2 regions of the Peribacillus sp. NJ4 genome follow, and region 1 is predicted to be linked to the other one. Evidence: riboswitches for the same ligand, from Rfam matches in the RefSeq annotation. Region 1 holds a riboswitch; the other holds the start of a gene.
The links. Region 1 has a riboswitch for S-adenosylmethionine ahead of QUF94_RS15655 (Na+/H+ antiporter NhaC family protein). Riboswitches for the same ligand answer to the same signal wherever they lie in the genome.
Positions count from the first base shown of each region.

Region 2: another riboswitch for S-adenosylmethionine. It lies ahead of QUF94_RS24575 (sugar ABC transporter substrate-binding protein); the one in region 1 lies ahead of QUF94_RS15655 (Na+/H+ antiporter NhaC family protein).

Region 1 is NZ_JAUCFQ010000001.1:3,137,486-3,152,708, reverse strand. Features, by position in the region: gene QUF94_RS15690 (amino acid ABC transporter ATP-binding protein) at 1-331, shown strand, start outside; partial or broken gene QUF94_RS28835 (SF0329 family protein) at 622-1,169, shown strand; gene QUF94_RS15675 (LysR family transcriptional regulator) at 1,409-2,311, opposite strand; gene hutG (formimidoylglutamase) at 2,436-3,392, shown strand; gene QUF94_RS15665 (hypothetical protein) at 3,687-3,842, shown strand; gene QUF94_RS15660 (SOS response-associated peptidase) at 3,903-4,574, shown strand; SAM riboswitch class I at 4,910-5,018, shown strand; gene QUF94_RS15655 (Na+/H+ antiporter NhaC family protein) at 5,192-6,508, shown strand; gene QUF94_RS15650 (chromate transporter) at 6,709-7,251, opposite strand; gene QUF94_RS15645 (chromate transporter) at 7,338-7,967, opposite strand; gene QUF94_RS15640 (LysR family transcriptional regulator) at 8,222-9,100, shown strand; gene QUF94_RS15635 (hypothetical protein) at 9,196-9,351, shown strand; gene QUF94_RS15630 (alkyl/aryl-sulfatase) at 10,045-12,060, shown strand; gene QUF94_RS15625 (MFS transporter) at 12,331-13,569, shown strand; gene QUF94_RS15620 (LysR family transcriptional regulator) at 13,694-14,599, shown strand; gene QUF94_RS15615 (acyl-CoA dehydrogenase family protein) at 14,769-15,223, shown strand, end outside.
Region 2 is NZ_JAUCFQ010000001.1:4,906,181-4,921,403, reverse strand. Features, by position in the region: gene QUF94_RS24580 (GTPase domain-containing protein) at 1-1,821, shown strand, start outside; SAM riboswitch class I at 1,919-2,024, shown strand; gene QUF94_RS24575 (sugar ABC transporter substrate-binding protein) at 2,143-3,255, shown strand; gene QUF94_RS24570 (sugar ABC transporter ATP-binding protein) at 3,312-4,814, shown strand; gene QUF94_RS24565 (ABC transporter permease) at 4,816-5,820, shown strand; gene QUF94_RS24560 (nitroreductase family protein) at 5,999-6,622, opposite strand; gene QUF94_RS24555 (winged helix-turn-helix transcriptional regulator) at 6,747-7,097, shown strand; gene QUF94_RS24550 (ketoacyl-ACP synthase III) at 7,441-8,424, shown strand; gene hmpA (NO-inducible flavohemoprotein) at 8,713-9,933, shown strand; gene QUF94_RS24540 (hydrolase) at 10,384-10,740, opposite strand; gene QUF94_RS24535 (hypothetical protein) at 10,936-11,646, shown strand; gene QUF94_RS24530 (S1C family serine protease) at 11,836-13,071, shown strand; gene QUF94_RS24525 (hypothetical protein) at 13,340-13,654, shown strand; gene qoxA (cytochrome aa3 quinol oxidase subunit II) at 14,740-15,223, shown strand, end outside.

The sequences.
Region 1 (15,223 bases):
CGGGCAGCAGCAAAGGGTGGGCATTGCGAGAGCGGTTGCTTTAAACCCTGACATTATTTTATTTGACGAACCAACTTCGGCATTGGACCCGGAATTGGTCGGTGAAGTACTGACGGTGATGAAGCAAATTGCCAAAGAAGGAACTACGATGTTAGTCGTCACGCATGAAATGTCTTTTGCAAAGGATGTTGCAAACAGAGTGATTTTTATGGATGCAGGTGTCATAGTGGAAGAGGGATCGCCTAAAGAAATTTTTGTGAACCCAAAAGAAGAAAGAACGAAGAGGTTCTTAAAAAGAGTCTTGCCGGAGGATTATATTTTTTATATTTAGGTTATGTTACGTTTGTTTTGAGGGATTCAGAATGTCGTTAAGAGAATTGATAGTAAAAATTCAAAAATTGAATTAAGCAAAAATACATCGGTTGAAAGAATTCTTTATCCATTTACTTGCATCATCATTTTCTGCAAGTGAACAAGCATTTCAAGAAGTGACCGAACGCAAAAATAAAGATGGCTAAACTTGTGTAGATTTTGACTCTTTAAACATATACCTCTACAGTTCATTAACAAGCAGAATAGAATAATGAAAGAAATATACTTTTGTGGAAATTGAAAACTGTAATGGAGAATAAAAACTTGCGTAATCAACCATGGAGTAAAGTAAAGAAAAAGTTAGAGAGTTTTATCTGTGACTCTCTAACAAATAGAGTTCAGTTTACTGTTACGAATTATCGAAAGGCTCACGACCGCTTAGGACGAGCTTTTATTACTGTTGATAAAAAGGAAATCCTAAATATGTGTACGATAACATCTGATAGAGAAATGTTCAGAAAAGAAAATGAAATAAGAAAAGCCAAAAGTATTGAATACGATGTCTATAATGGAAATCAGAACTATGAGGATAGGGATATAAGCACATCAAATGATTAAAGCAGAGGGGATTTTTGCACAGTATGACTTTTTTAATGCGGTTGAAGAATATTTTAATTTACCAATAGAAATTTCCTTAAAATCAGATGATATGATTATAAAGATTCTTTCTCTGTTAGATAGAAGAGTTGGGATGCATACGTTACAAGGGACTTAAAAAATCTATCCTGAATGAAAAGGAACTTATCCAGTATTTTTATAACTTGCGATGTGAAGCAGAGGGAATAAGAACTTCCTGAAAAGCGCTATGCTATAATGAATTTTTATTGAACAAGTATTTTACTTGGCGTGGAAGTGTGAGCGTTAGGACGTTATTTATTAGTGAGGAAAAACAATATGGATAGTGAAAACACATGAACCTCCTGCAAATATGAGTGGGAAACCTAGCTCATTGTCAGGAAGTCTAAAGTATTTTCTTTATATAAAGTAAATCACAATGAGCAATGGTGTCTTTTCCGTTAAATTAGAGAATCAGCATTTAGGCATCGTTCCTAACATCCCACTTAAAAAAGCTAAGTATTTCTTCTACTAACTTACATACTGCAGGAGACAGATATCGATCTTTCAAATAGGCCAGGTAAACAGTCCTTTCCAAAGATTTCGAATCTATTGCACGAATTGCAGTATTAAGTGTTGCAGCGGATTTTATATAGCTTTCCGGTAAAATTGTAACCCCAAGTCCTTCTTCCACCAAACTGCAAGCTGCTTCAAGCCTTTCTATTTCGTATAAGATATTGGGAATTGCATTTTCATCCTTAAATGCTTTTAAGATATCATCTCTTGTTTGAAATCCAGTTGTACTGATGATCAATTCTTTCTTTGCAAGGTCTTGGAAAGTGATGGACTCTTTTTTGTTTAACTCATCATCTTTATGGATCAAAAGCATGAATTTTTCATTATATAGGGGGGTGGACACGATTTCCTCGTTATTAATGGGCTGGTTCGTGATGGTGAAATGAACATTATACCGATTTAACGAATCGATAACTTTCTCTTCCCCTAATATTTCCCTGACTTTTATATGAATATTAGGATAATTGACTTTAAAGTTCCTGATTAACTTCGGGAACCAAAATTTGAATGATTCAATGGAACCTATTGATACTGTTCCACTTCCAACATCTTTCATTTCCTCAAGTTCCACTTGCATATTATTGAATTTTCTTAACAGGTCAACAGATCTCGTATAAAAAATCTCCCCTGCTTCCGTAAGCTCTAGCCCCCTTGTATTACGTTCCAAAAGCTGCAAACTAACTTCTTTTTCCAATTTCATTATGGCATTGCTTAAGGAAGGTTGAGATATATGTAGTATTTTAGCAGCTTGGGAGTAATTCTTTTCTTGGACAATGGTAGTGAAATAACGAAGTTGGCGTAAATCCATATATTCTCCTTTCTATAGCTTTAAACTATAGATATATTAAAATTTAGTATTGGTAATTATATATTATCTCATTTATAATTTTTAAAAAAGATATTTCGGAATTTTTAAAATAAAGGAGAAAATTATGTATATTAAACCGAATTTGGATTATTGGAATGGAAGGGTTGATTCCCATACTGACATGGACAGCTTTAGATATCACCAACGAGTGCGTTTGGCACCGATTTTGGAATTACCCATCTCTTCCGAAGCATCCAGAACCTTTGGAATGATTGGCTTCAAATGTGATGAAGGAGTCAAAAGGAATAAAGGCAGGATTGGTGCTGCAGAGGGTCCTGATCACATTAGGCAGTCCTTGGCAAAATTACCATGTCATTTATCTTCCCAAACCGAGCTGTTGGATGCTGGAAATGTAACGTGTGAAGGTCCAGAGATGGAGGCTGCCCAAACTCAACTGGGATCAGCTGTTTCCAAAATATTGGAGAGTAAAGCGATTCCTATCATACTTGGCGGAGGACATGAAACCTTTTATGGCCATTATCTTGGGATTAGAAAATACATTGGCCCAAAGGCTAGGTTAGGAATCATTAATATTGATGCTCACTTTGATATGAGGCCTTATGAAAAAGAAAGTTCATCAGGAACGATGTTTAAGCAGATTTTGGACGAGGATCAAAGTTGTGGATATTTATGTGTCGGAATTCAGAAACAGGGAAATACGAAGGCCCTGTTTGAAACTGCTGAGAGGAATAAGGTCGATTACATATTGGAAGAAGATTTGTCATTGAACGAAATGGATGAAACCAAGCAGCGGATAAATGAATTCGTTAAGAAAAATGACTTCATTATTCTTACATTATGTACGGACGTTATTGATTCAGCCTACGCACCTGGGGTAAGTGCACCCTCTCCGTTTGGACTTAATCCGAAATTGGTCCGTGCGATTATTAGGCATGTCGTATCAAATGAAAAGATCCTCTCCTTTGATATCTCGGAAGTGAATCCTTCGTTGGACGAAAATAATAAAACGGTTACATTGGCAGCACATTTAATAAATGAGGTTTTGCTGAATTTTAAATAATAAATGGACATGGATTATGGGTAACTCCCACGGAATAACAAGAGGCATTACTCATCGACCTTTTTGCTATCCCCATTATCATCACCGGTAAAAATTTGTTGAAGTGAAAAACCTGTTGACCAGACTGTCTGTGATCATTCATGGACAGTCTTTTTTATGTATATGTAAATAGCGGTGTACTCCTATATAGACTCATCATTAGTGGATTAACTACGACTCTACTAAAGGTCAATAATGATACTTGTGGGTTTTTGGTTTATAATAACAACCATCTAGCCTAATGAGGGGGATTCTATGAATGAATATAATGTAACGGTCAGGAATGGCAGTACCTTAATTTTGTCAGAAATCATTAAAGCTGAAGATGAGAGAGAAGTCCTGGGCACACTTTTGATTTCCAGCGAATTATTTAATCAACCATTTACCGACATCAGGATTTTAGAACGCTGATTTGTACCTGCCCGTCCCATTTGTTACACTGTAATAAATCCTAAAACGGTAGGCGATATTATGTGCGGACGTTTCACGCTTTTCACGGACATTGAAGAAATAAAAGAACGGTTTAATATTCAAGGACCTTTTGATGAAGAATACCAATTCAGCTACAATATTGCACCTTCCCACTCCGTGCTATCCGTCATTAATGACGGAGCAAGGAATCGACTTGGATACCTTCGGTGGGGACTCATTCCTTTCTGGGCAAAAGATGAAAAACTGGGCTACAAAATGATCAATGCCAGAGCGGAAACCATTGCTGAGAAGGCAAGCTTCAAGAATGCGTATAAGAAGAAACGATGCTTGATAATCGCTGATTCATTTTATGAGTGGAAGAAGGAACCCGGGCGAAAAATACCCATGCGAATAAAGCTTAAAAATCATGCGCCATTTGGAATGGCAGGTCTCTGGGAATCCTGGAAATCTCCAGAAGGAATCAACATCTATTCGTGCTCAGTTATAACAACCGTTCCTAATGAGCTAATGACCAGCATTCATGACCGCATGCCTGTCATCCTTAAACCTGAAGATGAAAAAGATTGGTTGAATCCATCCATTAATGATCCTGCCTTTCTACAGCAGTATTTAAAATCATTCGATTCTGAACAAATGGAAGCATTTGAGGTATCGACTGATGTGAACTCAACTAAAAATAATTCACCAAACCTAATACAACAAATTTGCTAAGAGGTCCTTAGACCTCTTTTTATTTTAGTTCCGTCCAGACAAATGACATTATTTGAGATTTCATCCAAATATCACAATTAACCCAAATACCTTATTTACTGTACATGTAAAAGTCCGTTTATAATATTAAGGTCCACATTTGAAATACTTTTAAACTAAACCTTGCGAAAATACATAAAATGCTGTACTCTTATATTTGCTTTTCAATAAGGCTTTCGATGTCACTTTCCGAAAGTGGACAGAGGTAAACTTGGAGCGGTTATAGCAAGTTACCAGCCTGCTTCTTTTCTCTTGGACACCGGTGCATTTGATAATATCATTATATAATTTAAATCTTCTTATCAAGAGAGACGGAGGGACTGGCCCGAAGATGTCTCGGCAGCAGACTTTAATAGGAGTGCTGTGCCAAATCCAGCAGGCTGATTTTTGCCTGAAAGATAAGGAGGGCGTTTTTTATAAATTAAAAGACCTCTTCTTGTTGTGTTTAATGGAAGAGGTCTTTTTTATGCTGAAAGTATTTTTAGCTATAGCTTCCATGAAGGTGTTATTTACGAAAAATGTTAGAAGAATAAGTGCTGTGACACATGTCATGGGAAAAATAAAAAGAGGTGTACATCATGAGTGCAAACAATAAAGGGAATCCGTGGGCATTAATCCCATTTGTCGTTTTTTTGATTTTATTTATAGGGTCCGGAATCATTACAAAAGATTTTTATTCTTTTCCGGTGATTGTAGCGATTTCAATTGCATCGGCTGCTGCATTGGCAATGAATCGGAAAGAGTCATTCAATCAAAAGGTTGAAATTTTCTGTAAAGGCGCCGGGGATGCCAATATTATGTTAATGGTTATCATTTTCCTTTTGGCAGGCGCTTTTGCCGAAGTTGCAAATGGCATGGGGGCAGTTGAATCTACGGTGAACCTTGCCTTAGCGGTTTTTCCGCAAAATCTATTAATGGTAGGGATTTTCATCATCGCTTGCTTTATCTCTCTATCCATGGGGACGAGCATGGGAACGATTGTAGCACTAGCACCTATTGGGGTGGGAATTAGCGAGCAAACCGATATTTCGCTTGCCTTTTCAATGGCGGCCGTTATTGGTGGTGCGATGTTTGGGGATAACCTTTCCTTCATTTCAGATACGACAATCGCTGCAGTTCGTACGCAGGGAACGAAAATGAAGGATAAGTTCAAAGTGAATTTTTTCATTGTTTTACCTGCGGCCATCATCACATGTGTCATCCTTGGAATTTTAACAATGGGTGAACAAGCGGCCATCACTCAACATTCTTATAATTGGGTGAAGATCCTTCCATATCTTTGTGTATTGATCACTGCATTGGCAGGTGTCAATGTGTTCCTGGTCCTATCCATCGGAATCGTATTTGCCGGAATTATCGGCTTGGCGGATGGAAGTTATCAACCGTTGGGTGTCATTCAAAAAATCGGAGAAGGGATGGCGGGAATGTATGAAATCTCTTTCCTGGCCATTTTAATCGCAGGCATGGTAGCTGTAATCAAGCATAATGGCGGTATCGATTACCTTCTCCACCTCGTGACCCGAAACAGCAAAACTAAAAAAGGGGCTGAATTCAGCATTGCCGGGCTTGTTGGTTTGACGAACCTTTCCACGGCAAATAACACGATATCAATTATCATTGCCGGGCCACTTGCGAAAAATATTGCTGAAAAGTATGGGATTGATCCGCGTAAATCGGCGAGCTTGCTTGATGTTTTTGCATGCTGCATTCAGGGGTTAATTCCATATGGGGCACAATTGCTTGTTGCAGCTGGGGTAGCACATATTTCTCCGATAAGCATCTTGCCGTATTCATATTACCCAATACTAATTGGCCTTTGTGGAGTCATAGCCATCTTGATTGGTTATCCGCGATTTCAGCCGGTAGATAATGAAACGAAGAAACGTACTTCTTAATAATGAGAATAAGCATGAAAATAAACCCTGAATCATTAGATTCAGGGTTTTACTTTGTAAGGTGTATTGAAACATTGGTGAAAAATAATTAAAAAGAGCGATGTCACCCTCGCTCTTCCATCAGTTTAAGTGTTATCAATGTTTAGGAATTCCGATTCATATTGATTAACCCAACGCATAATGGTTGTGTGAGCTAGTCGTTATGAATAGAGGACAACACCAACTAAACCAGAAAGAATAATGACATAGGCTGGGTGCCAGCGTAATTTCAATAGGGCAAATAACGATAATCCAAAAACGAGTAATAAGCTTATCGTATGCCATGAAAAGTTCAGGGCTATCAAATGATTGGAAAGTGCAAAGCTGATAGCTGCAAAGAGGATTAAACTAGTGACAATGGGTCTTAATCCATAAAACATCGATTGAATAACTGGATAATGATTCAATTTGCTGAAGAAGGTGGCTATAACGGTTACGAGTATAATGGCAGGAAGCAAGATTCCGAGAACGGATGATATGGCTCCTGCTAATCCAGCAGTCGAATAGCCTACGAGAATGGCACTATTGGTGGTGATAGGCCCGGGAGACATGCCGGAAATAGCGATTACATCGGTAAATTGTTGCGTCGTCATCCACCCATGCTGTAAGACTTCCGATTCTATTACCGGAATCATGGCGTATCCGCCTCCAAACGATACAAAGCCGATAATAAAGAAGGTGCTAAACAACTCCCACAATTCCATTATTATACATCACACACTTTCTTGAAAATTAGTTAGACCGTTTATTCCTAGATCCTTCAGAAAATAACTTTGATCTTTCATGGAACCTATATGCCAGCACCCATGAAGTATTCGAAATCATTTTCTTCTATTTTCTTTTCTTTTCGGTCCATCTTGACATCGAAACCTAATTTCCTCTTAATAGAGATGGTCACAATACCTGTTATAGCTCCTGCTAATATAGCCAAAACAGGGTGAACGAAGAAAAGGACTGGGATTCCAACTATCAAAATACAGAAAGTTGATTTGTCAACAATAGCCGTTTTTCCTATCTTGATAGCCGCATATGCGATGATGGCCACTATGGAAGCTCTAATCGATATGAAAGCGGATTCTATCTTCGGATTATCGTGAATGAAAAAATACAAAATGCCGAGGAGTAGAACAATTAAACATGTAGGTAATGAAACACCAATCATGGCTGCCATTGCGCCCTTCATTCCGGCAATTCGATGGCCGATAAAGGTGGCGGAGTTAATGGCGACAGCTCCCGGTACGGATTGAGATAAAGCAAAAACATCCGTAACTTCTTCGCTTGACAGCCATTTTCTCTTCTCCACTACTTCTTTTTCGATTAAGGGGATCATCGCAAACCCGCCTCCGAATGTCATAGGTGCCATTTTAAAAAAGGTCCAAAATAATTGGAACAGTGTTTTCCATTGTCCTTTCATTGACATCCTCACTTCCTTTGCTGCTCTGTTTAATTCTTATCATTAACATATCAAAGAAAAAGGACTGGGTAAATTGCAACAAAATCATCGGGTATAACAAAACGTTATACCCAGAAGCTTTATCCGTTTTATATAGAATTTCACCAAAGAATGAATAGGCCCACCTAATCAGGGGAAATAGCGTCGTTTTCCCATTTCACCATTTAGCTATATGATGCTATCATTTTATTAAACCATTTAAAGACAAGGAGGTCGGTTTCTTGAAAATAGAAAATCTAAGAATGTTTTGTTTAGTGGTGGATGAAGGAAGTATAAGCCAGGCAGCGAGGTTAAGCTTCTTATCTCAACCTGCGGCAACAAGACAGATTCATCAATTGGAAAATTTTTATAACACTTTGTTATTCGACCGTGAGGAAGGGAGGTTGAGAGTGACGGAAGCAGGAAAGTTGTTATACCCTTTTGCAAAAGCTATTGTAAATGACTTTAACCATTCAAAAGTAGTGATTCAGCAATCAACTGGCGAGTACAATGCTAACCTCATAGTAGGTGCATCCTTGACAATCGGCGAGTATTTGTTGCCGAGCTTGCTTGGGAAATTCAAAAAACAACAGCCTGAAATAAAAGTGACATTAACGATAAAAAATACCCCCCGGGTTCTGGAGGATTTATCAAACGATGTCATTGATTTGGCCTTGGTGGAAGGACTTGTGGAAAACACCGATTTTATTGTAGACAAGTTCGCCGAAGACGAATTGATATTGGTTTGTCCATTTGACCACCCATGGAAAGACAGAAAAGAAATCCAGCTAGAGGAATTGGGAAATGAAAGGATGATATGGCGTGAATCCATATCAGGGACACGACTTATCGTAGAAAACATGTTAAGGGAGCATGGGGTTTTAGAAAAAATAGAAAGCTACATGGAGATTGGTAGTACTCAAGCGATAAAAAGTGCGGTTGAGGCTGGACTTGGGATCAGCATTTTGCCAAGGTTGACGGTTTCCAGGGAATTGGAACAAGGTTTTTTGCGGGAAGTGGGTATTTCCAGAATAGATATAACAAGAAATCTGTGGCTGGTCAGGAAAAACAAGCGTTTTAATAAAATAGGGGTGTCAAATTTTGTAGAATTTCTTCGATAGTGAATGAATTACGTCACCTCTCATCGTTTGGTTACATTTTAAGTGAAAATTTTGGTAGGTGACAAAGTGTTCAAATAATTTTTGAAAACAGTTTATTGGCAGCGTTTTCATGGTTTTGGTTAACGATGTGGCTGGGACTATGGATGCCAGGTTACGTTACTAGAATTGCAGAGATGAAATTGGGATATAGCGTATTGAAAACAGGCATGGTCTTGGCTTCCATTACGATTTTCATGCCCCTACCTGGATAACCATCGCTCAAAGCATGGCAAAAGGCTGTGCCTATACTTTTTTAATGACTAGCCAAAGCGCATCGTTTATGAATATAGCAGGGAGGCCTTTTATCACTGGTGTGCTTGACAATCGCATACGAAAACGTATCACTTGGTTTTGTGTATTCCTTCTTTTTTGCCGCGGGCTTTCTTCTAATTTTTAGAATTGAGTTCTCAATCTTCGTTAAACCAGCTTAAAGGTTCAAATTAGTAGATGCAAAAGCAAAGTCTTCTACAATATAAAAAGTTAGAGGTTTTTACATTGGATAAAGGTTCTTCTCAATAGAGAGGGGCCTTTTTGCATTTGGATATACAGCTTACGCACCTTTATATGAAATGTATAACAAAATGGGGCATTACATATTTTCTATAGAAAAAACTATCTCATAATGTCTTTATGTTCAAAATATACCGGAAATTAAGTATGCATGTATGCTTTTTAGCTTCCGAGCCATAGCTAAAAAGCGAATTGTATTAATGGATACAAGTGGATTTTATATAAATAAAATTGAAGTTACTATGAAAAATAGTAAATTTACTTAATGACAAATCAATTATAAAATAAAGTTATATTATTCTAAATATTTAAATAAATAGAAGAATTATCGTTTCAATATAAGGAAGAAATTACAACTTTGATATCTAAAAACTCAAAAGGGAAAGGGGTATGGAATGTCTAAAAAATCTTTTATTAAAGGAATTGTTTCCGTTCCATTTGTTTTTGTTTTACTAGTAGGACCTTCTGTTACAAATGCTGCGCCCGATATGCCAATGCCCGCAACACATTCAACAATTTCAGCAAATAAGGCTGTTTATAAACAGTTGGATTTTACAGATAAGGAAGATTTCGAAAATGCACATAAGGGATTTATTGCACCTTTAAATATGAATCCAATTAAAAATTCAAAAGGTAACGTAGTATGGGATAGCAATCGATATTCATTCATCAAAGAAGATCAGCCGGCAAGTTATACTGTAAACCCTAGCTTGTGGAGACAGGCTCAATTACAAAATATAACGGGCTTATTTAAAGTTGTAGATGGAGTTTATCAAGTTCGGGGACAGGATTTATCAGTGCTTACCATAGTTGAAGGAAGAACAGGATTAATCGTTTTGGATACACTTTCTACAATTGAAACAGCCAATGCAGCCATGGAACTGTATTTTGAACATCGACCCAAAAAATCAGTAAGTGCAATAGTTATTAGTCATAGTCACGCGGATCACTTTGGTGGTATAAAAGGCATTGCTCAATACGCTGAAAATCCAGCAAAGGTGCCCATTATTGTCCCAGAAGGATTTAACGAAGAAGCGCTAAGTGAGAACATTCTTTTAGGTAATATAATGTCTCGGCGTGTAGGCTATATGTTCGGAAATCTTTTACCTGCAAATGAAAAAGGATTTGTAACTTCTGGTATTGGCCCGGGATTAAGTAACGGAACTTTTAGCTATTTACCTCCAACAATTGAAGTAAAGGATGATATTCAAACGGTGGAAATAGACGGAATAACATTTAAATTTTTATTGACGCCGGATTCAGAAGCTCCATCTGAGATGCATTACTATATCAATGATTACAAAACTTTGGTGGTAGCCGAAAACACCGGACACACGTTACATAATATTTATACATTAAGGGGAGCTAAAACCAGAGATACCTTAAAATGGGTAAAGGCACTTGATGAAACAGTTGATCTGTTTGGAAATGAAGATATAGATGCTATGGTTACCGCCCATACATGGCCTATATGGGGGAAAGGCCGTGTTCTGGAACAGTTGGAAAGTCAACGTGATTTGTACAAATATATTCATGACCAAACCATAAAATTAGCTAATTTAGGTCTCACACCAGATGAAATCGCGGAAAAGTTAAAGCTTCCTGAAAAGTTGGATAAAGTCTGGGCCAATCGGGGGTATTACGGAACATTGGAACACAACGTAAAAGCGGTGTACAACTTTTATTTAGGATATTTCAACGGTAATCCATCCGACTTGGATCCATTACCACAAGTGGAATCGGGAGCTAAATATATAGAATATATGGGTGGGGAAAAGAAGGTCATCAAGCGGGCAAAACTTGATTATAAAAAAGGGGAATATCGCTGGGTTGCTCAAGTCTTAAAGCATGTAGTCATGGCCAATCCCAAAAATACAGAAGCAAAAAATTTACTGGCTAAAGCTTATGAGCAATTAGGATACTCGGCTGAATCTTCTGTGTGGCGTAATTTCTATCTTACCGGCGCAGATGAGTTAAGGAATGGTGTGGCAGACTCGAAGGGAAGTGGCGGAATGATGAATCTCGATACGCTGCTCAATATGCCAATGGATGATTTCCTGAAATTCTTATCCATTAAATTAAACGGAACAAAAGCGGAAAATAAAAAAATGACATTCAATATGACATTTACAGATTCGAAAACTAATTACATGATTGATCTGGATAATTCTGTGTTAAATTTCAAAAAAGGGAAAATGGCGTCCACCCCTGATGCAACATTAACTTTAGATAGAATAACCTTCTATCAGATTGCTCTAGGACGTGAAGATTTATCCAAAATGGAGGCGTCCGGCAAAGTTTCCATTTCCGGTAATAAAGAAAAATTCGAAGATTTCTTGTCTTGCTGGATCAATTTCAACCAAAGATTAATATCGTTACTCCGTGATAATCTATCACTTTATATTCTGTAAGCAGGATGGATCGGTGACCAATATCTGTACCCACGAGTCTAATATATAGTCTCGTGGGTTTGAATGTATCAATTAATCCTGTAGGCTTCCAGTTTCGTTTTAATAAATTCATTCATTGTTTATTAATGAATGAAACGCTCCTAAAAGTCACAGAACAAAAATCAATAACCATAAAAAGGAAAATTTCAAGTCTTGTAATTTGAAAGGAATTGTAAGCGCTTCCTGTAAGGGGGGAGTTTTGTGAAAATATAAAAGATGGAGTGATGGGGAATGCAACTGTATGCAAGTAAGAAACGAAAATTAATGATTAGCGGCCTTTTATTTGTTGGAATGATTTTAAGCTTTTTTGATCGTGTTGCCATAAATGTCGGTATTATTCCAATTGCAGATGAGTTTCATCTCAATACGTCCCAGACAGGTTTTTTAATCAGTATATTTTTTATTAGTTACTCTCTCATGCAACCGCTTGGTGGATGGATGACCGATAAGTACGGAGCCAGAGTCATGGTTACTGTTTCTTTATTCAGTTGGTCTTTGTTCACGGTAATGTCGGGGTTTGCTTGGTCATTTATGTCTTTATTATTCATCCGTTTCCTGTTCGGGTTAGGTGAAGGGCCTTTCTATCCTGCCAGTATGTCCACTATAAGAGATAACTTCCCGGAAGAAGAACGGGGCCGGGCAAATTCGTTTTTCTTGTCTGCCCAGAATATTGGCGGGATATTAGGTACTGCACTTGCCGCTTCCATGGTGGTGGCTTTCGGTTGGAGGGGCATGTTTACCATTGCCGGAATTATAGGGATATTAATTTCTTTCAGAATTTGGTTCATTCTAAAGCCTCAAGAAACTCAAGAGGTTAAAAAAGACAAACCGAAACAAAAAAAGGTTGCTCTGAAACTATTATTTAAAATCGAAAACATTTGGAAACTCATAACTTTCAAGTTTATATCAAATATTATCAACTATGGTCTGATCACTTGGATGCCTATATATTTGGTTAAGGAAAAAGGGGTTGATTTAATAGCCGCCGGGGGTTTATTGGCAATCCCTTATATTTTTGGTTTCTTGATGTTTAATGTAAGCGGTTGGCTTCTGGATAAGCATATGGCTAACCGGGAGAAGTATCTTGCCGCTGCAGGTGCTTTATTATCGGCAATTTTTCTCTTTTTAATGTCTAACGCCACGTCTATAGTACTTATCATCACTTATCTCACTCTCAACTCCGTAGCGCTGTCCTTCTTTGGAACCGTTCTATACACGATCATCATAAAATACTCACCAAAGGAACTTACGGGCTCTGCCTCCGGACTCGTAACTTTTGCCGGTCAAATTGCAGGTGCGGTTTCTCCTTTAGCCCTCGGTTTGATTATCAGTTTGTTTAATGACTCCTATAATGTAGCTTTCCTGTTTTTGGTAATAACGGCGCTATTGGGAACGGTTGTTGCCGTATCTATTAAAAATAATCGGGCACAGCCAGCTAAAGAATACGAAAAAACAACTACCATAGTTTAAAACTAGGAATGGAGCCCTGCTTTGGTGCAGACATTGTGATGGGTTCTGATTCTCCTTCTCTATAATTGAAAGGGCTTTCCGTTAGAGGTATTATATTTGTAATAGGATAGAAGGAGAATGAACCATGAATATTGAACAATTGGAATATATCATTAAGGTAGCCGAGGTTAACTCGATTTCCACGGCTTCAGAAAGCCTTCATATCTCTCAATCTGGAATCAGCATGGCCATTACGAGTTTGGAGAAGGAATTAGGTATAAAAATCTTCAAGAGGTCACGATTAGGAACCATTCCTACAGAAGATGGAAAGGAAATCATCCAGAAAGCTCTTGAAGTATTAAGCAAATTGGAAGAAATAAGAGACAGTGCCCAAATACATTCAGATACGATGGAAAAAGAGTTACGCCTATCATCTACACAAGGTTTATTTCTTACGGTTTTACCTAAATCATTAGCGTTATTTAAGAAGAAGTATCCCGAGGTGAAAATTATGATTGAAGAGAAAGGGGGACAAGAGATAACCGAAGATATACTGAATGATAAGATAGACATCGGACTATTAAATATTCCAAGGGTTAAACCGAAAGAAAATGAGTTGGAATTTCAGCCCCTAATGGAAGCAAAAGTGATTGTGTCGGTCAGTAAGAATTCCCCTCTAGTGAACCGGAAAAGCATAACCCCACAAGAGCTGCTGGACCAAGATTTAGTCGTCTACAATGGACCGAGAATGAAGACATTTATTAAAGAATTTTTTACTCTTTACGGTGAGATGAATATTTTGTTTTTCACAAATAATACAGAGATTATCAAAAAAACGGTCGCTGAAGGATTAGCCATTTCCTTTTCGTATGATATTGGAATTAACAGCGATCCCTATTTCCTAAGCGGGGAACTTGTGGCTATTCCTTTGGTGGAGCTAGAAAATAATTCAATGGAATTCGGTTACGTTCGCTCTAAGAAGCAACATTTTTCAAAAGCTGCAAGAGAGTTTATTAAATGTCTCGAATTCTACACTACTCTTAAATATTAGTTTCCTATGGTAATTGGGAAACTAATATTTTTTTGCATTTACATCAATATTTCTTATGTTTGTATCATATTTCTTTAATTTACTTAAATATAATTTACATTTAAAATTAATTTTATAACATTTTGAATATTAAATTAAATGCGAAATTCAAAGGTGAAAGGGGAAAACTATGGTAACTATGAAGGAAGAGAAATTAGAGGTGCTTCAAACAAAGTTACAGGATTTTATTCAAAATGAATTGCTTCCCTACGAACAGGAGCATGAATTAAACGCTGAAGAGGATATCCCGATGGAAGCCATACAATGGGTAAGAAAACGCTCCAGGGAATTGGGCTTTTACGGGATTAACCTCCCTGAAAAATATGGGGGACAAGATGTTAGCTTAAAAGGGCTATGCATGTTTAAGGAAGAATTGGCCCGTTCCGGAGCGGTTTTATGGGGGCAGGTTATAGGGGAGATTGGCGGGCCGCTAAGAATTGGTCAGATGTTGGAAAGTTTTACACAGGAGCAAATAGAAAAATATGTGATGCCCGTGGTGACGGGAGAAGCTAGCTGCTGCTTTGCCCTTACAGAACCAAATGCTGGATCAGATGCTTTTGCTATCGAAACAACAGCCGTTAAAGA
Region 2 (15,223 bases), 1.8 Mb from region 1:
AATGAAATCTTCCCGGATACGATTAATGCGCTTGTCATTCAGGATGCAGAAAGCCTGTTGGCAAAATCGCCTAAATTGGGAGGCGGACTGGAAGCGGGAGAGAAACTGTTCAATTCTATTATCCAATGGGCTGAAGAGAATGATTTAAGGGTGGGCAATAAGCTTAAATGGATGGTCGAAGGGCTTAAGGATACTAATAATTTCAATCTTCTTCTTGTGGGAAGTACAGGAAATGGCAAGACATCCTTCATTCAGTCAATTGTTGGCGAGAGCATTGCTGCCGAAGATCATTCATCCCTAGTCAGTGTCAAAGACGGGGATGATTTGGAAATCCTAGAGATTACAGATACAGATAGCAAAGTGGTCATGGAGCTGGCTGAATTGGATGAAACACGCCGTCAGCGCGGGACTATTGTCGATGTGACGATTATCAGTGACTACCTTAGAAATAATGGTCTGCGATTATTGGATACACCGGGGTTCAATGGGGAGAAAAGCGTGGAATCCGATTTCCAAGGCTATTTACATGGCAGTGATGGCCTGATGTTCGTTCTTGATGCCAGGGCGCCTTTCACCGGCAGTGAACGGGATCTATTATTGGAAATTCAAATGATGGCTCCGAAACTGCCTATCCATTTCTTATTGAATAAAATGGATACGATATATAGTGATCAAGTCGCAGTCCGGATGGAAGACGAAACATGGGATAAAGTGAATGCATATTTCCCGAATGCAAAAGTATTCGCTTTCTCCAAACTTTATGACAGCAAGCAGCAGTTGAAGGACCTTTCAGCATTCCTTCAATCGAATTATCAAGATGATAATTGGAAAGAAAGAAGATCTGAAAAAATCCTAGCGTTCATTCGTAAAACTTTATCTTATCTGTTAGAAAAGCGGGCAGCCAATGAACGGAAATGCGAGCATTCCATCTCTTGGAATGAACAGATGGAGGTCAAACTGAATGGTGCGGTCAATCAACTGGCGGATTTGGAAAAAGAAAAAAGTGAAAATATCATAAGGTCTTATCGTTCGCTTAAGGATGAAGTGAAAAGTCAGCTTTCTTCTAAAATTCCTGAATTGCTGAGGGATTGCTCTAAATCGTTAACGGAAAGCAGTGATTTCAGTCAGGTCCATGTACAGTTAAACCAGGAAATGAATGAGCGGATTCAAGCGTTCATTTCTGACAAGATCATGCCTCAATATTACCGTTCTCTTCAGGATTGGATTGCCAGTTCCCAAATGGAGTTCTCACAAAGCCAGCAGTTTATGGATGAAATGAGTGCCGGTTTCAATGAATTATACAAAGAAGAACGGATCACGCTGGCAGGCGACTTTAGGGTATTGGATGACTGGCGCCGTGATGCCGACCGGATGACAAGCAGTATCCGCATCGAAAACGTTAATATCCTTTTGCGCAGAACTCCATCGCAATTGCTGCTTAAAGGAGCAGGGAAGCTGTTTGGGGCGATACCGCAAAATAAAGCCAATATGTATAATCGTTATAAGAAATACCTGGAAAGTGAAGATTACCTGGATGTTGCCGAAATGATCACGGAACGTTTCCTTACCCAATTTGGATTGTTTGAAAAATCTTTGGATCGGGACATCTCACTTTTCTATCGCAGTTCCTTTGCCTTACTTCAAAAAACGATAGAGCAAACGCAGACAGAAATCAAAGACTACCAGGCTGCATTGGAGCATATGAAAGAAAATCCGGAAGTTTACCGTGACCCGATCACTTTGTTCGAAGTGAAATTACGTCAGTTGGAGAGACTTGAAAAAATCGAGAAAAAGCGTCTAGCCCAGCTGCAAAGAAAATGAAAAATAACGGGGAACATTTTAAATATTCGAAAAACTATTGACTTTACGACTATATCCCTATAAAGTGATAATTACGAAAAACGTAACACAATATATTCTCTTATCAAGAGTGGCGGAGGGACTGGCCCTAAGATGCCCAGCAACCGTTCCATTAGGAATTGGTGCTAAATCCTGCAAAACAGAAATGTTTTGACAGATAAGAGAGGGATAAGTCTGCAAAACAGCTGATTAAACCTCTCTATATTAATAGAGAGGTTTTTATTTTGGGATTTACACCAACTTAACTGATAAGACTAATAAGAAAATATGGAGGGGAACAAGATGAGAAGGTCTATTAAAGGGATATTCATTTCAGCCATGGCTTCGGCTTTGCTTTTAACGGGTTGCTCTACTGGGCAGAGTTCCACAGAATCGAAGAAAGAAGAAAAAGTATCATTTGAAAATGTCCCGGAAAGATTTGCTAATGGGGAAGGAGCCAAAATCAAAGTGATCCGTAAAATTGGCGGTGATGATCATACGGCCCAATACTTAGCAGGAGCGAAGGAAGAAGGAGAAGCACTGGGGTTTCAAGTGGATACATATACAGCCAATGGTGATACGGCTAAATTTCATGATGCGATCGCACAGGCTTTGCAGGAAGATTATGACGGCTATATCATCTCCCATGGTGATGATGCAGCAACAGTGAATGACGTTCAAAAGTTGGTTGATGCAGGCAAAAGCGTTGTTACATTCGATTCAATAAGCGATCTAACTAAAATAGAAGGCGTAACATTAACATCACAGGATGATGAAGCGTTGGCAACACTGGCTCTTGATAAACTGATAGAAGAACAGAAAGGTGAAGCGGCAATTGCGTATCTTTGGGTGGATGGTTTCCCTCCAATGGTGAGAAGAAATGCAGTTTATCAGGAAAAATTAAAAGAAAACCCTGGAATTAAAGAAGTCGAAAGATTCGGAGTGGCGTCTGCAGATACTTCGGTTCAAACACAAAATGCTGTAGCCGCAATGCTGAATAAATACCCTAAAGGTAAATTGGATGCCATTTTCGCAACATGGGATGCCTTCGCTATCGGTGCCGCCCGGGCAATTAAAGAAGCGGGACGCGATGAAGTGAAGATATACGGAATTGATGTGTCGAATGCAGACCTTCAGGAAATTCAATCAGCTGGCAGCTCATGGTCCTACACGGCAGCAGTCGATCCCAAGTTGATCGGTGCAGTGAATATGAGGATATTGGCGAAAAAATTAGCGGGAGAAGAAACGCCGCAAACCTATGACTTAGAGGCTTCACTTATTTCACAAAAGGAAATCCAGGCTTCAAAAGAAGCGGTAAATATGGCAAATCTGTCTGGTATTGTCGAAGGATGGGGTGTATCAGCGGAATTTGAAGAAGATTGGATGAAAGTTTTGAAAGATCATTACAAAAAGTAAAAGGGGACACTCTCTTTCCAGTGAAGGGAGTGTCTGTTCAATAAGGGGGAATGGACATGGGCACGCAACTAGAAATGAAGAAAATCTCGATTGAATTTCCGGGGGTGAAGGCGCTTAGTGAAGTTGATTTTTCTGTACAATCAGGGAAAGCCCACGCATTGGTCGGTGCTAATGGAGCAGGGAAATCGACGTTAATGAAAGTTTTATCGGGAGCCCATGTTCATTATTCAGGTGACATAGTCATTGATGGGGTGAAGCAGGATATCCGCTCACCAAAAGAGGCGCAGGAACAAGGCATTCAAATTGTTTATCAGGAAGTGGATACGGCCCTCATCCCTTATTTAACCGTTGGGGAAAATGTGATGTTGAATGATATGGTCCAAAACATGGGAAAAAAACAGATGGTCCAATGGAAAGAGCTGCACAATAAAGCTTCTTGTATTCTTGAAGATATGAAAATTCGTGTCCCTTCGAAAAAGCTGGTAAGAGACCTTACCTTGGCTGAAAAACAGATGGTCCTGATAGCAAGAGCCGTTTCGACAGAATGCAAATTCCTAATTCTCGACGAACCAACTGCTCCGTTAAGTCATACGGAGACGACAGAGCTTTTTCGAATTGTAAATGAATTGAAGCAAAAAGGCGTGGGAATCATTTTCATTTCACATCGTCTGCCCGAGATTTTTGAAATATGTGAGGAAATTACGGTCATGAGGAATGGGGAGCGTGTCACTTGTCGAAAAATGGAAGACATCACCCGTAACGAAGTGGTAGAGAATATGCTCGGGAAAACCATGGAGGAACAGTTCCCTGAAGTGAATTCTTCGATTGGCGACGTTATTCTTGAAGTGAAGGGATTGTCAGATGCAGAGAAAGTTAAAAATGTTAGTCTCCATATTAAAGCAGGAGAGATAATCGGCTTGGCAGGGTTGGTCGGGGCTGGGAAAACGGAGCTGTGTAAAACCCTTTTCGGTCATACTTCGATCACAGCGGGTGAGGTCATCCTGAATGGCCGAAAGCTTTCTTTGAAATCACCGCACCATGCAGTAAAAAGCGGCATGGCACTTGTACCTGAGGAACGCAGGAAAGAAGGGATCCTTGTTCAGGAATCGGTCGCGGCGAACTTGACTGCAGCCAGTATCGGCAAATTCTGCAGAACATTCGGTTTCGTGGATCGTAAGGCGGAAAAGGAAAAGGCGAAAGAAATGATCGCCAGTATCGGAATTAAAACTCCTTCCGGGGAAGTGAAGGTCGAAAACCTTTCAGGCGGTAACCAGCAAAAGGTTGCCATTGGAAAATGGCTTATTGCCGATGCGGATGTATACATATTCGATGAACCGACGAAAGGGGTCGATGTTGGAGCCAAGAAGGATATTTTCGAATTGATTGCAAAGCTTGCGAGGAATGGAAAAGCGATCATTTATGCCTCATCCGAGCTTTCCGAAATCATTGGCATTACCAACCGGACATATGTGTTATATGACGGGAGCACTGTCATCGAATTCGAAACGAACAAAACGAATGAAGAAGAACTACTATTCTATTCAACAGGAGGAAAATAGGATGAGCGTACCCATTCCTGTTACACAGACAGCGAAAGCAAAGAAAAAGGTGGAACTATTCGACTTTTTCTATAAATACGGCACAATATTGACGATTATCATTCTGATTGGAATTTTTGCCGTGTCCAATCCATCTTTCATTCAAACTACTAATCTGATCAACATCCTGCGTTCCATTTCAATCGTGACCATCATTGCGATCGGCATTACGATATCCCTTACGGTGGATGGCTTCGACCTTTCCGTCGGTTCCGTCGCATCATTGGCCAATGCCATCGTCATATCAATGTTTGTCTGGTTTTCGCAGGATACATTTATCGCCATATTAGCTGCGATCGGTGCCTCACTTGTCGTAGGGGCTTTAAATTCGTTCATGATCGTTAAATTGAGAATTCCCGACATGCTGATGACATTGGCCACCATGTTCATTATCCAGGGAATTGCCCTTACCTATACAAAAGGGGCCACGGTTTCGCAAAATATGGTCATGCCCGATGGGACCTTCGCAACAGGTCTTATCAGCCCGCTTTTCGCCAAAATTGGCCAGGTACCATGGATAATCCTGATCATGGCAACCATTGTGATAGCGACCCATATCTTTTTGACTTATACGAAGCATGGTCGTTATATGTACATTATTGGCGGAAATAAGGAAGCGGCAAGACTTTCCGGGATATCGGTTAATAAATACAAAGTTCTTGCCTATCTGCTTTCGGCTCTATTAGCTGCAATTGGGGGGATTGTCCTTGCTTCAAGGGTCATGACATCGGAAATCAATTCAGGGTCCCCTTATTTAATGGATGCCGTTGCAGCAGCCTTCATTGGTTCCTCCGTTTTAGGAGCGGGAAAACCGAATGCCTTTGGAACCTTCGTCGGTGCAGTCCTGATCGGAATCCTTCAAAATGGGCTGATCATGATGTCAGTTCCGTATTATGCGATGGATATCGTCAAAGGAACAGTGCTGGCCCTTGCGCTCGCGGTAACCTATTACAAACAAAAACACTAAAGTGAATCCGTCACGTTAATATGACTATATGATAAGTTGCATGTAGATGATATAAGAGACTGGTAAACTCGTGGTGAGTTTTAACGAAAGAATAAGAAGATAGGGGAAGAGGGGTCTTTTTAGCCCTCTTTCCACACTAATTTCCAATATCCAAATTTTAAAAAAGTAATTACACTCACTATATTTTGTTTTTATAAATGACTTTGTTAACATCGTGTCTTACTGTTTTGTGACCTTCTTTAATTCCTTTCCCCATGGCAATAAGCATAACATCTAAATACCTATCAGAAATTTTTAAGGCTGACTTTAATTGTTCGGAATCATACCCGGACATTGTAATGGTTTCAAGACCTGCCTCGTTCGCTAATAAAACTAACGACATTGACGCCAGGCTTGCGTCTCTTATTAATTCAACCTTTAAATCTTCTTTTGACTTATTTAGATAATAATTGATTGCCGCGTTTGTTAGATAATCTCTTACTGATGCGTCAAAATAACCTTTTTGAAACTCATCCTCATGTATCATTATGATATTTTCTTTTTCAAATGCTTGATAATCACCTAGTATAACAATCAGTACTGATGCTTCAATTACCTGTTGCTGATTAAAAGCAATGGGCAGTAACAAATTCTTTAAATATGGTTCATCTATAACCAGGTATCGTGTTGCTTGAATATTGTTTCCGTTAGGCGATTTACTGGCTCCTTCAATAAATGTCGCCAACGTTTCTGGACTAATTTTATAATGGGGATCATACTGCCTTACTGAACGTCTTTTTTCTATAATCTCTCTTACACTCATCGTGTTCACTCCCAATGTTATATTTGCTTCATAATCAGAGTATAATGGACCATGATGTGGTAGAAAATAACGCACAATAAAGTGGCATAGCCACCTTTATGTGCCTATTCAGGGGGAATGAGTAATGAAGAGTCTAAATACTGGAATAAATATTTTCATGAATACTGTAGGAGGAAAGTGGAAATGCTTAATCCTCTTCTTTCTGAGTCAAAAACCAATGAGGACGAAAGAGTTTTATATTCTAATACCGGCCATTACCCAGAAAGTCTTAACCGACCAATTAAAGCAGTTGGAAAGAGATGGGCTTGTCCGAAGAGAAGTATATAAAGTAGTACCACCAAAGGTAGAATACAGTTTAACTGAGTTAGGTCAATCCTTTGTACCTGTATTAAATACAATGTGTGAATGGGGCAATACATATGCAGTCGAACAAAACCTCGAAAGACAAGAACAAATCTGTCGTCATCATAAATAAGTAAGAACTGCATGATGTGTGTTGCCTTACTTCAACTAGGAGTATGGCTTTTCTTTTGACAAGATCAGTGATGGGAAGCAGGATTTATTCAAGCTTTAGTATATTTGTAAGAAATACGTTATTAGAGGAAATGTCTTGAAGATGAACTTTTTGGCAGTCTCTCTAGAGATTGTATTAAACTAACAGGTGCTTTACTTTAAAGTAGTTGTTTTGCCGAGCTCTTTTTCTTATGGTTTTAAAGGAACAGGTAGTTGCATAAGATTTTTTTTACTTTATAATTAGTACCAGGTATTAATATCAGTTATAAAAATGATGCAATTCATAAACACGAGGTGGTTATTTTATGTTCAAATCCAAAGCACGTATTACTGCGATAGGTTCTTATGTTCCAGAAAAAAGGTTAACGAATAAGGACTTAGAAAAGATGGTTGAAACCAATGATGAATGGATTGTTAAACGTACTGGTATTAAAGAGCGAAGAATTGCACATGAAGAAGAGTTTACTAGTGATATAAGTTATAAAGCTGTAAAGGATTTAATGGAACGGTATGATAAATCTGTCGAAGATGTTGATATGATTATTGTCTGTACCTTTACACCTGATTTCAACACGCCAAGTGTAGCTTCTTTAGTCCAAGCAAAGCTAGGTATTAAGAATACTGGAGCTATTGATTTAAACGCTGCTTGTGCAGGATTTACTTATGGGTTGCATGTAGCTAATGGATTAGTAACATCTGGTTTAAACAAGAAAGTTCTTGTTATTGGAGCTGATACTTTATCTAAAATTATGGACTATGAAGATCGAGCCACTTGTATTTTATTTGGAGATGGTGGAGGAGCAGTTCTTGTAGAATATGATGAACAACAACCAAGTTTCATTTCTTCACATTTATATTCGGAAGGAGAAGGCGGAAAAAATTTATATAGTACAAACCTATCGACACGTATAAATGGTGAAGACTTGAATAATAGTGGTAACCTTGTACAAAATGGACGTGAAGTTTATAAATGGGCTGTTACTACTGTTCCAAAAGGAATGCAAACAGTGATGAAAAATACTGAATTTCAATTGAATGATGTTGATTGGTTTGTTCCGCATAGTGCAAATTTAAGAATGATTGAGTCAATATGTGATAGAAGTGGCTTTCCAATTGAGCGTACTTTATATAGCTTAGTGGAGTATGGAAATACTTCTTCAGCAACAATACCATTAGCTTTAGATATAGGAATAAGAGAAGGGAAGCTCAATAATGGTGAGAAGATTTTATTATATGGTTTCGGTGGTGGGTTAGCACAAGCAGGATTGCTTATCAATTGGACCCTATAACACTTTTTTCTACTACTGATCAGCAGCTTTGTTCTTATTGATATAAAGGGTCAGTTTAAGTTATCAAGGATACTAAAATAACAAAAGACACCATACTAATAGGTATGGTGTCTTTGAATTATCTTAAGGGAGTTCAAAATCTCCAAATGGGCGGAAGCCCGCCTTTAGTAAGAAGTTTGGGTTTGTTAGTGATAAGTGAACAGGGCCAAAATATCATGTTTACTCCAATACTTAGTGGGAATGCTATTTACAGTATATATCCCTGAAATTTGAGGAGGAAATTTTAACATGCTTGATGCTAAGACCATAGAAATCGTTCAGTCAACAGCACCTGTTCTCAAGGAACATAGTAAACCAATAGGAAAGAGATTTTATGAATTACTATTTTCAAAAGCTCCTGATTTGTATAACCTTTTTAACCAAACGAACCAAAAAAGAGGAATTCAACAAGAGGCCTTGGGATATGCTGTCTATGCTGCAGGTGAACATATTACGAACCTTGAAGCGATAAAACCTGTAATTAAAAGAGTTACTGAGAAACATCGTGCCATAGGGGTCAAGCCTGAACAGTATCCGGTTGTAGGTGAAACGTTGCTTCAAGCAGTTAAAGATGTGTTGGGTGACGCAGCCACAGATGAAATCATAGAGGCATGGGGAAAGGCCTATGGCTATATTGCAGATGCCTTTATTGATATTGAAAAAAACCTTTATGAGGAAACAGAACATCAGCCTGGTGGATGGGAAGGATATCGAAGCTTCAATATCGATAAAAAGATAAAAGAAAGTGATGTGGTAACCTCCTTTTATCTAAAGCCTACAGACGGAAAACCCATTGCCTCCTACCATGCTGGGCAATACCTAACACTTAAGGCTAAAATTCCTGGCGAGAAATATACGCACATACGCCATTACAGTCTTTCGGATTCACCTGGAAAGGATTACTACCGAATTAGTGTTAAACGTGAAGATGCCCATGGAGATGCTCCATCTGGAATTGTATCTAACTATTTACATAGACAGCTGCAAGTTGGAGATACGCTGCAATTTTCTGCTCCAGCAGGTGACTTCGAACTGGATAACACCGATTTACCCGTTGTTCTAATTAGTGGCGGTATTGGCATTACACCTTTGCTTAGCATGTTAAATACCATTATAGAAAAGCAACCACAACGTCAGGTTACGTTCATCCATGCAACAAGCAATAGTCAAACACATGCTTTTAAAGATCATCTGCCACAAATAGTGAATGAACATCAACATATAAAATCATTTGTAGTCTATGGTGCACCAACAGAAGCCGATCGAACCTCTGGGCATTTTGATAAAGAAGGATACGTTGGTTTAGACTTCCTGCAATCTATCGTTCCATCAAAAGAAGCTAATTTTTATTTCTGCGGACCTATTCCTTTTATGGAAGCAATCAATGAGGCCCTAAATAAATGGAGTGTATCGAAAGACCGTATTCATTATGAAGTATTTAGTCCACTCGCTATTTTAGGAGAAAAATAAGTAAACTATATTTGTGGATAAAAAAGGATCTTTCATTGAAGTGAACCCAAAAAGTTAGACACTTTATTTACTTAGGCAGCCTTGAGGGCATGAACCCGGAAATCTACCGGGCTCATGCCTTTTAATTTTACCTTGATATGTTCTTCTAGTGCTTGTTTGAAATGCTTTCTTTCTTGTACAATAGATTTATGTTTTTTCCTTACAAGTACTCTAAAACAGCATGTAATTTTCATTTAAAAAAACTGCACCTTTACTTAACATATTTCTCGGAAGCGTCTGTTTTCTCTATGGAACCGATCTCTTGTTTGTTTATTGCATTTTCAGCTATATTCAACTTTTTTCTCATAGGGAAGTAATAAATAACAGCTGGAACAACTAAACCAATAATCCAAGCGATATCTGCCCCTTCAAAGGCCTTGGTACCTTTGAATTTTAGGTTCTGTTCATTTTCTATTTGAACTTTTGCACTTCTTCATTTCCCTCGAATTTGTTGTCTTTCAATATGCCGATTTCTTCAATATGGTTTCGCGCCGTTTCATCGCCAAATTTATAAATGAGGGCATAAAGCTTTTTCATGGCTGCATCGTATTTATCATTTGCCCGGTCATGATGATAGAGAAGGTATGGCACATGTGAACGGGCATATGCCTCCAGGTCATCAGTCCGGTGTTCCTCCAAGCATTGTTTCAATTCTGCAAGTTCCTCATCAGTTGCGTGTACAGTGAAGCTCGGGTTCTCTTCAAGTTTTTGTCCGAGTACATCGCCGCTGACCAAATCAACATGATAGGTCTGTTTTTCCTGCATCATTCTGCTCATCATCCTTTCAAGCGTTTATCTATTCTGTACCACTATTTGTAAAAAGTTAATCATAAAAGTAAACATTTCCTTAATGAAAATGATAGGAAATAGAGGTATCGAATTTCATATCAAATGGTTTAAGATGGATTTATAGAATGATATGGAAGAGTAACTTTGAGGAGTGATATTGTGAAGAGGTCAATCATGGTTATTTTTATGGTGTTGATTGCTTCAGGCTGCGTAACAAGGAATTATGATTCCAATATGGATTTAGGGAAAAGTCAGTTGAATGAGGAAAATTATTTAGAAGCCCACGAGGCATTTGAATTAGCTTATAAAGAAGCAGAAACACCGGAAGCAAGAGAGTTAATGGATCTTTCAGGTTTTCTGGCGAGTGGAATGAAGAAATACGACGAACAGGATTTTGATTCGGCAAAAAGAGATTTTAAAGAAGCAACCGCATATAAAGCAAAATATCGGGAAGGGAAACTAATGGTTTTAAAGGCGGTGGAAATGCACCCGGTATCAGACTCCGCCACGTTAGAAACAGTAGAGGGAAATGACGAAGTGGAACCGGTGGAGGAAGCAAGTGAGGACGGGACCATTGGATCCAAAGTAGATGATAAGGCGGCAACGGATTCAAAAGGAAAAGTAGAATCGGTAAAAAGCAAAGAAGGGAGTAAGGATTCGGCTAGTCCCTTAAGTAAATCTCAGGCGGAGAAGCTAGTGAAGGATTACGTGGACATGAAAAACTTTCCACATTTGCAAATCGAATATGATCATGATGCCGAAAAGGGAGATTACATTTTTCAAGTGTTCGAAGTGGATGCAGGCAGTCAGAAAAATGGCCACAAAGCTACTTGGGGCTGGTATGGTGTGAATAAGAAGACAAAAGAAGTGTATGAAGTCATGTAAGGCTATAATGTCGAATTGAAAGGGTCCCCTGTGGAGGCCTTTTTATTTTGTCGGACTGCAAAATATCATATAGCTGGATTCGATAATTTTTTTGTGAAAAGGTGGCCTTATTCTTTATTTCTTAAGAATTTTTTAATATTTACTGTTTATGATTGAGCCAAGTAAAGGACAATCATAGGAGGGATAATGATGGAGAATAATAATGGCGATGAGCAAGTCAGAGTGAAGACAGAACGGAAAAAGGGCAAGTCTATATGGCTAACTGGCCTTGTTTCCGGAACGGTTGCTTCTATGGTTACATCAACTGTATTTTTATTTGGCGGGGACTTTATAGATCAAGGGAAAAGTTCAGTGAATGAGTCAAGTCAAACGGCAGGTGTAGAGCAAACGGAAAGCGGTGAAAAGGATGGGAGTGTCACGGCAGAAAAGTTATCGACTAGTACGGATTCTAATGATAGGGCAGAGATGGTTGAATCAGCATCCAAATCGATAGTAGGGGTCGTGAATTTACAGGAGATTCAAAACCGGTACCCATACCAGCAGCAAAGCACGGGGAGCGAAACGGTTGAGAGCGGCACTGGTTCAGGGGTCATTTATAAAAAAGCTAATGGGAAGGCCTATATCATCACGAACAATCACGTTATTGAAGGAGCTAAGGAAGTCGAAATTTCATTGTATGATGGGAAAAAGGCAACGGCAGTGGTTGTCGGGGCTGATGCATTGACGGACCTAGCGGTTTTGACAATTGATGCCTCGAAAGCACCTGAGGGAATTAAATTCGGGAATTCTGATAGCATGCGTCCAGGTGAAGAAGTATTGGCGATCGGTAACCCTCTTGGACTTGATTTTTCACGTTCCGTTACACAAGGGATCGTCAGTGCTACCGGACGCTCCATTTCAGTCGATACATCGGAGGGGGAGTGGGAACTTGATGTCCTTCAAACAGATGCAGCGATCAACCCTGGCAATAGCGGCGGCGCATTGATCAACACCGCTGGGGAAGTGATCGGCATAAACAGCTTGAAGATTTCCGAAAGCGGTGTGGAAGGCTTAGGGTTTGCCATACCAAGTAATGATGTGATTCCGATTGTTACGGAACTGATTGAAAACGGAAAAATCACGCGACCGTATTTAGGAGTAAGCTTGGCCAGCATAGAAGAACTGCCACAGTATTATCTTCAAAATGTTCCTGAAGCTGCAAAGTCGGGTGTCATGGTTACGAGTATAGAAGCGGGGTCGTCAGCGGCGAATGGAGGGCTTAAGCAGCAGGATATCATTGTGGAGATTGATGGAACGAAAATTAAAACGACAGAAGAATTAAGGAAAATTTTATACACAGATAAGAAAATCGGCGATAAAGTAAAGGTTAAAGTCTATCGGGGGACTGAAGAGAAAACGGTAACGATAACCTTGCAAAACTCATAGATAGAAGGAAGGCCTCTGATTGATCATCAGGGGTCTTTTATTTGAAAATGTAGTTAAAAAGTTTTTAATAGTATTGAAAGTGTTGATATCGGAAAAAATGATAGTGTATTTATACTGTTTATCAGATTTTTCATATAGTCTCGAATACCTAAAAGTGAATAGCGGCGTCTTCTATTTGTCAAGGTTTACATTATAGATATGTTAAAAAATAGAAAAGATTTGACAAATTTGTGAAATGTCATAAAATAGAAAGAAAGGGGATGAAATTATGGAAGCTAATCAGAAGATGTTGGATGCAGTGAAATGGGTATCGGGCACAGGTTGCGTAATCGGAATTATTATTTTTGCTTTAAGTTTTTTTGTAAGCGATTACAATAAGGATTATATATTTACCGCTGTTGGAATCGCCATCACACTAAGCGCAGCTGCCATTTTTCTAGTTGGTATATTTTTTGTCCTGACAGAAGAAATGGTAATGAATACACATAAAGGCCAAAGAATTGAATCGGAAACGACTAAAATCATAAAAATGAAATCAAAGGCTAAAACTCAAACAAAAAGAAGTACAGAATTCAGTAACTAAAACGAGGAATATAGCGTAATACACTGGCTTTCTATCATCAGATTCACTTGTATGGATGAACAAAACGAGTTGTTCGTTGGCTTGCAGAATCTTAGCCAATTTAACCCCAAGTATTGAATGCGCTTTCATTCCGTGTGTTGCTTGTACATCCAAACCAAACTGCCTGCACGCCAGGAAGTTCTCACCTTCAATTTTAAACTATATCCACGAGAAAAGGACACTTTTAAAAAGTCCTTTTTTCGTGGATTTTTTTATGTGTTTTTACCTGAAGATACAAAAGGGAAGCACGTATCAATATGGGGGTATTGAGTAAAGGGTTTCCAAAAGGTGGAATTGATTGAACACCAAATGTACTTTTTAAAAAATGGTTTTTGGCCTGTCCTCTGACTGATAAACTTGAACAGTTGCAACAGGTTGATTGATCCCTGAATTACTTCACCCCACGACTACTGCTAAACGGCTGTTTAGGAATACTGACAGGGCAATAAAATAAGTATTGCGAGGAGAAAGAACCCAATTACATTTCACGCTCGTTGTTTCCTTATATATATATAATATTTACCTGTGTTGGATCATTAGGGTATTGAAGCATGGATGCAAGATCGTGTACAATGCGGCTACCATTTAAAAACTTCCATGGCCGAGTGAAAAAAATCCGCTTTAAATCATGTTTTCCAAAGATAGATACCTAATTAACAGGATAGGTAATATAATTCATAATCTTTATAAGTCTTGAGGCAATAAACGAGGTGAATATAATGTGAAAATTTTATTTCATTATATTAGAGTAATATTAAACGGAAAGTGGATCAGTTCTATCTGCAATCCTGTACTGATAAGTGAAGTTTCTGTAGGTAAGTTATTAAACATTTATTATATTTCATTTGCTGAAGATTTTCGAACATTTCAGTTCATTTACCATCTTCTTACTGCTCTTTAATGAACTTTATGTGACAGATGTCACTTTATATTGTCTTTTTTTACACTTGGGATTAATATTGGTATGTCGGGATTTGTGAACATGGTAACACTTTGTCCGAATAATTACCAATAGGAATTTTATTATGTAAGAAAGGGGTAGTACTATGAAAATAAAATGGGCTCTATTAACTATACTTTTTACAATTGCCACTGTGCTAACCGGTTGCGATAACCCATTAATGGTCTTGGACCCTAAAGGGCCAGTAGCTGCAACACAAGCAGATGTTATTATGATTTCGATATGGACAATGGCCTTTGTCGTCCTTGTCGTTATGGTACTGTATATCTTCATGATAATGAAATATCGTGCTTCCAAACAGCGTGATGATTATGAACCACCTCATATTGAAGGAAGTAAGGTTCTTGAAATAATTTGGGTAGCGATCCCAATTTTAATCGTCGCTTTCCTATCCGTTGTTACTGTTAAAACAACAAATGAAGTTGAGGCAACACCTAAAGGATACGGAGATCAAGAACCTTTAATTATTTACGCTTCATCTTCCAACTGGAAGTGGCATTTTAGTTATCCGGAAGAAGATATCGAAACAGTTAACTATCTGTTTTTACCGACTAACCGACCAATTGAAT